Regions from separate parts of the Streptomyces sp. NPDC003697 genome, predicted to be linked through region 1. Evidence: riboswitches for the same ligand, from Rfam matches in the RefSeq annotation. Region 1 holds a riboswitch; the other holds the start of a gene.

Region 1 (4,636 bases):
ACGTTGCGCACGACGTGCCGGACACCGAGCGGGTCCCTCGATCGGCTGCCGAAGCATCGGCAGACCGCGCGAGTGCCCCGGGAGACGACGCAGGCGATGGCGATCGCGAACACGACGAGCAGCGCGGCGGCGAGTGCCAGTCCGGCGCCGGCGAGGCGGGTCCACGGCATCAGGACCAGCGCGCAGACCAGCCACTCCGCCGCCACCACGGCGACGGCCGCCGCCCGGGTCACCGCACGGGGCAGCACGTTCAACTCGCGCACGGACGCGGTGAACGCGGCGAAGGAGTGTCTGCTTCTCACCTTGCCGACGGCAGCGGCGAGGAAGACGGTGGCGATGAGCACGCGCACCGCGGACTCCGCGTAGGGCACGGGTGACACCTCCTGCGGGTCGGGCCGGGAACCGGCCCCGGAACAGGGGCCGGGGACGCCGGACGGTCGTCGGACGGCCGGCGTGTGCGGCGGTCCCGCCGCACACGACACCGGTGTCCCCGGCCGCACTGCAGGTCAGGTCAGCGCCTCAGCAGCTCGGACAGCTGCGCCAGCAGTTGATGGAGCCGCAGTAGGTGTTGACGCAGCACGCGCTGCGCGCGCACTGCCAGCACTCGTTGAAGCACTGACAGGCCTGGGCCGACGCCGCGGCCTCCACCTTGGGGACGAACAGACCGAGAAGCCTGCTGCTGAGGGATTCCAGTGCCTTGGACATGCAGTCCTCCTTCTGGAAGGCGGTAGGGAGGACGACGTGAAGCCGCAGAGCGAGCACCCGCCTGGTGCCCGACGCACGAACGCCCCGGAGTTCCGTGGGGAGTTGCCTCACATCGCCCGGCCAGGAGCCTAGGGACGCAGGGTGCGGCGGGGCCAGCGTCCGGCCGTCCAGGACACCGTCCGGGATGACGCGCCTGTCCGGGACGGTGTCCGGGCCAGGTCCGGGGACGTCGTGCGACCTCTGTCCCGGACGCGGCCACAGATCCGGGACAGGGCGGTTCCGGTCCCCGGAGTGCCAGGACGGGCTCCGCGGCGTGGCGCGGGGGCGGAAGGCCGGGCGGGAGGCCCGCCGTCCCGTGTGCGCCGGCTGCGGCACCAGGTCACCCGCGAACGGTGGAAGGCGGTCGAGCCCGCCGGTGGGACACGCCTCCCGGAACCCATCCGGCGCTCGCGCCACGCCGGCACGGAGCGAGCCGCACCGCCGGACGGCAGGACGGGGCGGGTGCCGGGCACGGGCTTCAGGGCCGCCCGAACGGGTCCGGGCGGGAGGCCGGCGCCACCCGGCTCTCCCGCTTCCGGTCACTGCCGCAGACCGCGCCCCTGGCGCGGGCGCCACGGTGCGCCGGACGGCGAGCGGCTCACGACGCGGGCCACCGTGCGGCCCTGGCAACCCGCTTGACGTCGTGTCATCGACGCGCTCCCCGGGTGTCGGGGGCGAAAGGGCAGGGGTCCGACGCGAAACGAAGCCGAACGGCCTACGCCCTTCCGGTCGACATACGTCGCGGCACGGGGGCTGTCCGAGTTGCGCGCCACGCCTGGCCGACCGACGCAATGAAACGTTCCGCCGCAGGTCCGGGACTCGCGGCGAGCCGTGACGGGTGTTCGATCCGGGGGTGTCCACCCGAACGGGTGAGTGGTGAGTAACAACACAAATCCTCGGTTCAGTTGGGTTTTTCGGACATCCGTGAGCCAAGATCCCTGTCTGACGACAAGCCCCCGCCACAGCGGCGGGGCGGTCCGGGCGGACGCCGAGTCCTGCCGCCGCCCGGATGACCGGTCGACGGAAGTGGATCGGCAGGAGTGGAGGACCCAAGCACGACGGGTCGCCGGAACGGTCATGCCATGGCCGGGCCGAGCAGCCCTTGGGGTGAAGCCGCGGTAACGCGGCCGGGCTACTTCGCCAGCCCGAATCCGACAGGTCATCCTTCACAGGCGGCTGACGAAGGGTTGCGCATGACTGCGCTGAATCGTGTCCCGTCGCTGATGGCCCGGGCCGGCACGGCCTCGGCCCTGACCATCGCCGCCGTGGGTGGCTCGATCGTGGTTCCGGGTGTCGCGTCCGAGGCCGCGGCCGCCACGTCGGCGACGAAGGCGCTGCAGATCGCGGCGTCCAAGAAGGGCTCCCCGTACAAGTGGGGGGCCGTGGGCCCGCGGCGCTTCGACTGCTCCGGGCTCACGCTGTACTCGTTCAAGAAGGCGGGCAAGAAGCTCCCCCGTACGGCGGCCCAGCAGTACAACAGGAGCCGCCACATCTCCGCGAGGAGCCGTCGGGCCGGGGACCTGGTGTTCTTCCACTCGGGCTCGAACGTCTACCACGTGGGCATCTACGCGGGTAAGGGCAAGATCTGGCACGCCCCGAAGACGGGAGACGTGGTGCGGCTGCAGAAGATCTGGACGAAGAGCGTCTGGTACGGGCGGGTCAGCTGACCCGGCCGACAGGGGCGACGGGACGCTTGGTCCGGCCGGACCGGGCGGCGGTGCCCTGGCCGCCGTCCCCACGTCCGGCCGAAGGTGCCGTGCGGACCCCGAGCGCCGGCCGCCGGACGTAGAGCGGTACGCGCCGCCCGGCGCCTCCCGGGCGGCGCGCCACCCCTGAAACGGCCTTGGGTGACCCCGCCACGACTGCCACGGGTCTCGCCCCGGCTGCCGCGGCCCGCCACGGCTTCCGCGGTCCCGGGCGGTGCACTGCGGCCGACACGCTGGGCGGCCGACGCGCCCCCGGGCGGCCGTTGCGACGGGCGCGGGCCCCTGAACGGCGCTTCCGGCTCACGCCGGCCGGCCAGGGGCCCGCGTCCCGCGGCTGCCGCGCCGGGCCTGGCTCACCGCGGCGCCTACGGCCCACCCGGCCGGCGGGCCGCGCCTCGCGGCTCCGGCCGCCCGCGGCCGGTGTCACGGCCGGCCCCGCCCCGGCACCAGGTGCCACGGGCTCGGCGCCGCGAGGGGCCGCCGGCCCGCCGGCGGCGGCGAGCCCACCGCAATCAGCCTAGGGTTCCGGCTGCCCCGCCGCCGTGACCGGAGGGGTGAGCACCGGCCAGGGCAGCGCGATGCAGACCGTCTTGCCGCCCTCGCGGGTGGGTCTGACGCTGAGCCGGCCCCCGTACTCGGCCGTCAGCCACCGGATGATCACCATGCCCCGCCCGTTGTCCTGCTGGACGGCGGCCGGCAGTCGTTTCGGGAACCGGGGGTGGCTGTCGGTGACGCCGATGCGCAGTTGCTCGTCCCGGTCCAGCAGGAGGTCGACCGTGAAGGTCGGCGACTGACCGAGCGTGTGCTGGACGGCGTTGGTGGCCAGCTCCGAGATGATGAGCCGGATCGTGTCGGCGGTGTCCGCCTCAGCCGGCAGGCCCCACTCCGTCAGGGTGTCCGCGACGAAGCTGCGGGCCGCCGACACCGAGACCGGTTCGCTCGGCAGAGTGACGGATGCTTCCAGATGGTCTGCCATGGCGACGTCGTCCCTTTCCCACGCGACCGCAGACCGACACGGAGCGGCTGGTTCGAGTACGGTCCCGGACTGGTGCTTCGCCGTCAGACTGCCACCACCGCGTCGCCCGCGACGGCGATCCACCAAGATCTGCATATATCTGTCGCTCGAAGCGGTGAACTCTGCGACGGCAGACCGTATTCGGGCGGCGCGGAGGGGATAGGGAGTAGCCCATGCAGTACGGTCCCGCGGTACGCCGCCGGAAGCTGGGCGCCGAACTTCGCGCCCTCCGCACCGCCGCCGGCCTGACGAGCGGCGAGGCGGCCGGCCTGGTGGGCTGGCACCAGTCGAAGGTCAGCCGGATCGAGACCGGCGCGAGCGGCGTCAAACCGGCCGACGTGCGCCTGCTCCTGGACGCCTACGCGGTCGAGGACGCCCAGTTGCGTGAGCTGCTGATGGTGCTGGCGGGCTCGCACGACGGCGCCGGCCGGCACCACTGGTGGCATGCCTACCGAGGTGTCCTGCCGCCGACCTACCGGGACTTCATCAGCCTGGAGTCCCAGGCCGGCGGCATGCGCACGCTGGAGACCTCGGTCGTGCCCGGTCTGCTGCAGACGCCCGGGTACGCCCGCGCCGTGACCCGTGCCGCGGTGGAGGGCCTCGACGAGGATCAGCTGGACGCGCTGGTGGAGGTGCGGCTGGCCCGGCAGGACGTACTGCGGGCGCGGCCGCCGCTGGAGCTGAGCGCGGTGCTCGACGAGGCGGTGCTGCGGCGGCAGGTCGGCGGGCCGGGCGTCATGGCGCGACAGCTGGAACGGTTGGTGGAGGCGGCCCGTCTGCCCCAGGTGACGCTTCAGGTGCTGCCGTTCTCGGCCGGAGCCCACATCGGCGTCACCGGCCCTTTTGTCATCTTTTCATTTCTGAGCACTTCTGATCTCGACGTGGTGGTTCTCGACCACTTGACGAGTAGCGCGCATCTCGACCGGAAAGAAGACGTAGAGGCTTACTCGGAAGCCTTCAACTCCCTTCAGGAGCACGCTCTTTCCCCCGAGGAATCGTTGGATTTCATCGCCGCGACAGCCCACGAGGCATCCGCGTAAGGAGGCACCATGTCCGCTGCTCTGCCTCGCACCGTACCTTCCAGTGACGATCTGCACGGCGTGCGATGGCTGCGCAGCAGCTACAGCACAGGAGCCAACAACTGCGTCGAGACGGCCGCACCGCTCTCCGG
Region 2 (4,636 bases), on a different contig from region 1:
TCGACGGTGATGGGGCGGATGCGCGCGGTGCCGCCGTCGCGCAGCACCACGTCGGCCTCCCAGTGGGCGGGGTAGGCGTGCCGGTCCGGCGAGGTCTGCATGAGCCCCAGCGTAAGGCTCGCATCGGACGGCGCGGCGAGGCAGTCTTCTGGGGAAGGCGGACGCCGGCCGGGGCCGCGTACGGCGCCGCCCGTGGGCGGGCACCGGCCGCTCACGGCCCACGCCCCCGCATGTGGGAAACTGGTCTAGACAACCCTGGACCACCTGAAGGGCAGCATCACATGGCTGAGCGCCGCGTCAACATCGGCTGGGCCGAGGGCCTCCACGCCCGCCCCGCCTCCATCTTCGTCAGGGCCGCCACGGCCACGGGCGTCCCCGTGACGATCGCCAAGGCCGACGGCACGCCTGTCAACGCGGCCTCCATGCTGGCCGTGCTCAGCCTCGGCGCCGAGGGCGGCGAGGAGATCGTCCTCGCATCCGACGCCGAGGGCGCGGACGCCGCGCTCGACCGGCTGGCCAAGCTGGTGACCGAGGGCCTCGAGGAACTCCCCGAGACCGTCTGACCGCACCGGCCCGTTCCAGCGGTGAGGCCGCCTCGCCCCGTCCACGGGCGGCGCGGCCACGTCGTTCCGCGGCGCGGTGCGGTAGGGGAAGCGGCGTATTTCCCCGGGGATTCCGTGTAGAGGTCAGGCGTCCCACGTCGGACGCCGGGATCTCTTCGCCGGACACCCCTCATCGGGTATCGGAATTCTTCGCCGGTCATTCCGTACGGCACGCCGCGGCGAATACGCGGACAGGCAAGAAAAGGGCCTGGAATGCCGTCCCACCGAATTCGCCTTCCCCCGTTTCTCCGCTCCCTGTATACGCCCCTCGTGTTAATCACGGGGGCCCGGTATGTAGACGGGGCGTTGCGAAGTGCTCTCGGGGACGGCGCCGTCAGGCAGCGCGGGGACGCGCAGCCGGTGCGCGGCGGCCGCGCGCTCGGCGTGCAGGGCGGTGAGCGCCCGGGCCCGCTCCGCATCGCCGCGGGCGATGGCGTCCACGATGGCGCCGTGCTGCGCCCAGGACTCCACCGGATCGGCCGGCGCCCGCACCGTGTACATCCAGGCGGTCTTGTACCGCAGCTGGGTCAGCGCCGACGTCAGCGCGGGACTGCCGCAGGCCCGGGCGAGCGTCTCGTGGAACCAGCCGCCCAGCGGGCGCAGCTCCTCCCGGCTGCCCCGGCCTGCCCGTTCCTGCCCGAGTCCGACCAGGCCGTGCAGCACCTTCAGGTGAGCCCGTGTGCGCCGCTGCGCCGCCCGCGCTGCGCACAGCGGCTCCAGCAGCGCGCGCATCTCCAGCAGGTCCGCCGCCTCCCGCTCGGTCGGCTTGGCGACGCACGCACCCGCGTGCCGCCGGGTCACCACGAACCCCTCCGCCTCCAGCGTGCGCAGGGCCTCACGCACGGGGACCCGGGAGACGCCGTACCGGCGCGCCAGGACCTCCTCTGTGAGCCGGCCTCCGGGCCGGTGGACGCCGGCGACGATATCGTCCCGGATCGCGGTGCACACCGAGTGCGCCGGAATGCGCATGACGACCTCCGCCTCGATTCCCGTGAACGGTGACGCTGTACACGTTTTCCGTGACTCTATGGCAAGGGGCCGCAATGTCCGACGGCGCAGCGGAATCCATGCGTATTCTTTTGGACACGGGCGCGCCCGGGCGCCCGCGAGTCCGGGCGCCCATTGCCCAGGCGTTGGGAAAACGCCGAAAGCCCCGGCTGGGTGGCCGGGGCTTTCGCGAAGTCCGCGCGGGTCAGACGTCGAGGCCGTGCTTGCGCAGGTAGGCCACGGGGTCGACGTCGGAGCCGTACTCCGGGCTGGTGCGGGCCTCGAAGTGCAGATGCGGTCCCGTGACGTTGCCGGTCGCGCCGGAGACGCCGATCTGCTGGCCGGGGGTGACCCGCTGGCCCACCGAGACACCGATCGACGACAGGTGGCCGTACTGGGTGTACATGCCGTCGGCCATCCTGATCACGACCTGGTTGCCGTACGCGCCGCCCCAGCCGGTCTCGACGACGGTGCCGGCGCCGGCCGCGTGCACCGTGGTGCCGCTCGCGGCGTGGAAGTCGATGCCGGTGTGCGAACCGGACGACCACAGGGTGCCGCCGGTCTTGTAGCCGGTGGAGACGTACGAGCCGGAGATCGGCAGGACGAACATGTTCAGGCGCCGACGCTCGGCCTCCCGGGCGGCCCGCTCCTTCGCCTCGCGTTCCTTCTTCGCCACTTCGGCGGCCTGCCGGCGGGCGGCCTCCTCGGCCGCCTTCTCCTCGGCCGCCTGGTGCTGGGCGGCGGCCTGGGCGTCGATCTGCGCGGCGACGGAGTCGCCGATGGTGACCACAGGGGTGAGGCCCGTGTCCTCGGGGCTGGGGGTCTGAGCCGCCATCGCCGGAGCGGCGGCGAGACCGCCGAGGACGCCGGTGGTGGTGAGGGCCGCGACACCGGCCGCGCGGGCGGTGGTGCGGTGTACCCGGCTCGGCCGGCGGTGCTTGCCGGTGGCACGGCTGAACGCCATGGACAGGCTGGTCCTTTCCTTCCCTCTCGCCTACCGGGTTAGCTGACGGGTTCGGAGCAGGAAGGTCTCCTACGGGCCCCCTCGCACGAGGCGCGGGCGTCCGATTCACCCCAGGGACGGTGGGTCCCCGGCTCCCCTGGCTCGCGCCGTACGGGGACTCGGCGATGACTGTCCGGTGCCGCGGGCGCGGCGCACTGCCTGACGGACAGCCGGCATGACGCTAATCGGGCCCGGATTCAATTCCCAAACGGAAGCAAGGTTTTGTAGCGCACGCCACAGGGCAGACAGGCAGTCTCTCCCTCAATTCGGACAACAGGGAGCCCTGGTGACACTCCGGTCACCAGGGCTCCCGCATGCGTGCCGCTCCCCCGGCCGGCCGGGGGCCGGGGGACGGGCCGCTACTCGGCCGTCACCACCTCGACCCGGCCGATGCCGAGGTCCTCGACGGGCGCCTTGATCTGCGCCGCGTCACCGACCAGGACCGTCACCAGGCGGTCCACCGGGAAGGCGTTGACGACGGCCGCGGTGGCCTCCACCGTGCCCGTGGCCGTGAGCTGCCGGTACAGCGCCGCCTGGTAGTCGTCGGGCAGGTGCTGCTCGACCTGGTCGGCGAGCGTGCTCGCCACGGCGGCCGCGGTCTCGTACTTCAACGGCGCCACCCCGACCAGGTTCTGCACGGCGGTGTCGCGCTCGGCGTCGGTGAGGCCCTCGGCGGCGAGCCTGCGCAGCACGGTGAACAGGTCGTCCAGGGCCGGGCCGGTGTTCGGCGTGTCCACGCTGCCGCTGATCGCGAGCATCGCCGCGCCGGAGCCGTCGGGGGCCGAACGCAGCACCTGGCCGAACGCCCGCACGCCGTAGGTGTAGCCCTTCTCCTCGCGCAGGACGCGGTCCAGGCGGGAGGTGAGGGTGCCGCCGAGGCAGTACGTGCCCAGCACCTGGGCGGGCCAGACACGGTCGTGCCGGTCCGGGCCGATCCGGCCGATGAGCAGCTGGGTCTGGACCGCGCCGGGCCGGTCCACGATCACCACGCGGCCGGTGTCGTCGGCGGTGACCGGCGGCACCGCACGCGGCTTGGCCGGGGAGCCGGTCCAGGCGCCCAGGGTCTCGCCGAGCAGCGCGTCGAGGTCGACGCCGGTGAGGTCGCCGACGACCACGGCGGTGGCCGTGGCGGGGCGGACATGCCGGTCGTAGAAGGCGCGGACGGCCGCGGAGTCGATGCCGCGGACCGTCTCCTCGGTGCCCTGCCGGGGGCGCGACATGCGCGAGTCGGCCGGGAAGAGCTGCCGGGACAGCTCCTTCGCGGCGCGGCGGGAGGGGCTGGCCATCTCGTGCGGGATCTCGTCGAGCCGGTTGCGCACCAGCCGCTCTACCTCGCTGTCGGCGAACGCCGGGGCCCTGAGCGCGTCGGCGAGCAGGCCGAGCCCCTTGGCCAGGCGGGAGGCGGGGACCTCCAGGCTCAGGCGGACGCCGGGGTGGTCGGCGTGCGCGTCGAGGGTGGCGCCGGCCCGCTCCAGCTCGGCGGCGAACTCCTCGGCGGAGTGCTTGTCGGTGCCCTCGGAGAAGGCGCGCGCCATGATCGTCGCGACGCCGTCCAGACCGGCCGGCTCGGCGTCCAGCGGTGCGTCCAGCAGCACCTCGACGGCGACGACCTGCTGACCGGGGCGGTCGCAGCGCAGCACCGTCAGGCCGTTGTCGAGGGTGCCGCGCCCGGGTGCGGGGAAGGCCCACGGCTTCGCCTCGCCGGCCTCGGGCCGGGGGTGGAACTCCATCGTGGCGAGATCGGTCACTTCGCCGCCTCCTCGGTGTCGTCGGTGGCCGGGGCCTCGGCGGCGTCCGGGTTGTCGGTGGCGTCCCCCTGACCGGCGACGGGCTCGTAGACGAGCACCGCGCGGTTGTCCGCGCGCAGCCGGGCCTCTGCGACCTCCCGGACCTCCTCGGCCGTCACCTCCAGCACCCGGTGGACGGCGGTCAGGGCGAGCTGCGGGTCGCCGAACAGGACGGCGTAGCGGCACAGCTCGTCGGCGCGGCCCGCGACGGTGCCGAGCCGGTCCAGCCACTCGCGCTCCAATTGGGCCTGGGCGCG

The links. A riboswitch is a leader RNA that binds a small molecule or an ion and turns the genes downstream of it on or off. The one in region 1 is predicted to bind cyclic di-AMP.
Region 2: another riboswitch for cyclic di-AMP. It lies ahead of ACWDNY_RS06435 (M23 family metallopeptidase); the one in region 1 lies ahead of ACWDNY_RS19250 (C40 family peptidase).

The regions. Positions count from the first base shown of each region.
Region 1 is NZ_JBSFNN010000046.1:20,808-25,443, forward strand. Features, by position in the region: gene ACWDNY_RS19240 (MauE/DoxX family redox-associated membrane protein) at 1-371, opposite strand, end outside; gene ACWDNY_RS19245 (hypothetical protein) at 520-705, opposite strand; cyclic di-AMP (ydaO/yuaA leader) riboswitch at 1,753-1,934, shown strand; gene ACWDNY_RS19250 (C40 family peptidase) at 1,938-2,411, shown strand; gene ACWDNY_RS19255 (ATP-binding protein) at 2,968-3,426, opposite strand; gene ACWDNY_RS19260 (helix-turn-helix domain-containing protein) at 3,639-4,505, shown strand; gene ACWDNY_RS19265 (DUF397 domain-containing protein) at 4,515-4,636, shown strand, end outside.
Region 2 is NZ_JBSFNN010000010.1:46,079-50,714, reverse strand. Features, by position in the region: gene ACWDNY_RS06450 (bifunctional acetate--CoA ligase family protein/GNAT family N-acetyltransferase) at 1-101, opposite strand, end outside; gene ACWDNY_RS06445 (HPr family phosphocarrier protein) at 282-563, shown strand; gene ACWDNY_RS06440 (GntR family transcriptional regulator) at 876-1,571, opposite strand; gene ACWDNY_RS06435 (M23 family metallopeptidase) at 1,795-2,553, opposite strand; cyclic di-AMP (ydaO/yuaA leader) riboswitch at 2,566-2,727, opposite strand; gene ACWDNY_RS06430 (M16 family metallopeptidase) at 2,952-4,340, opposite strand; gene ACWDNY_RS06425 (M16 family metallopeptidase) at 4,337-4,636, opposite strand, start outside.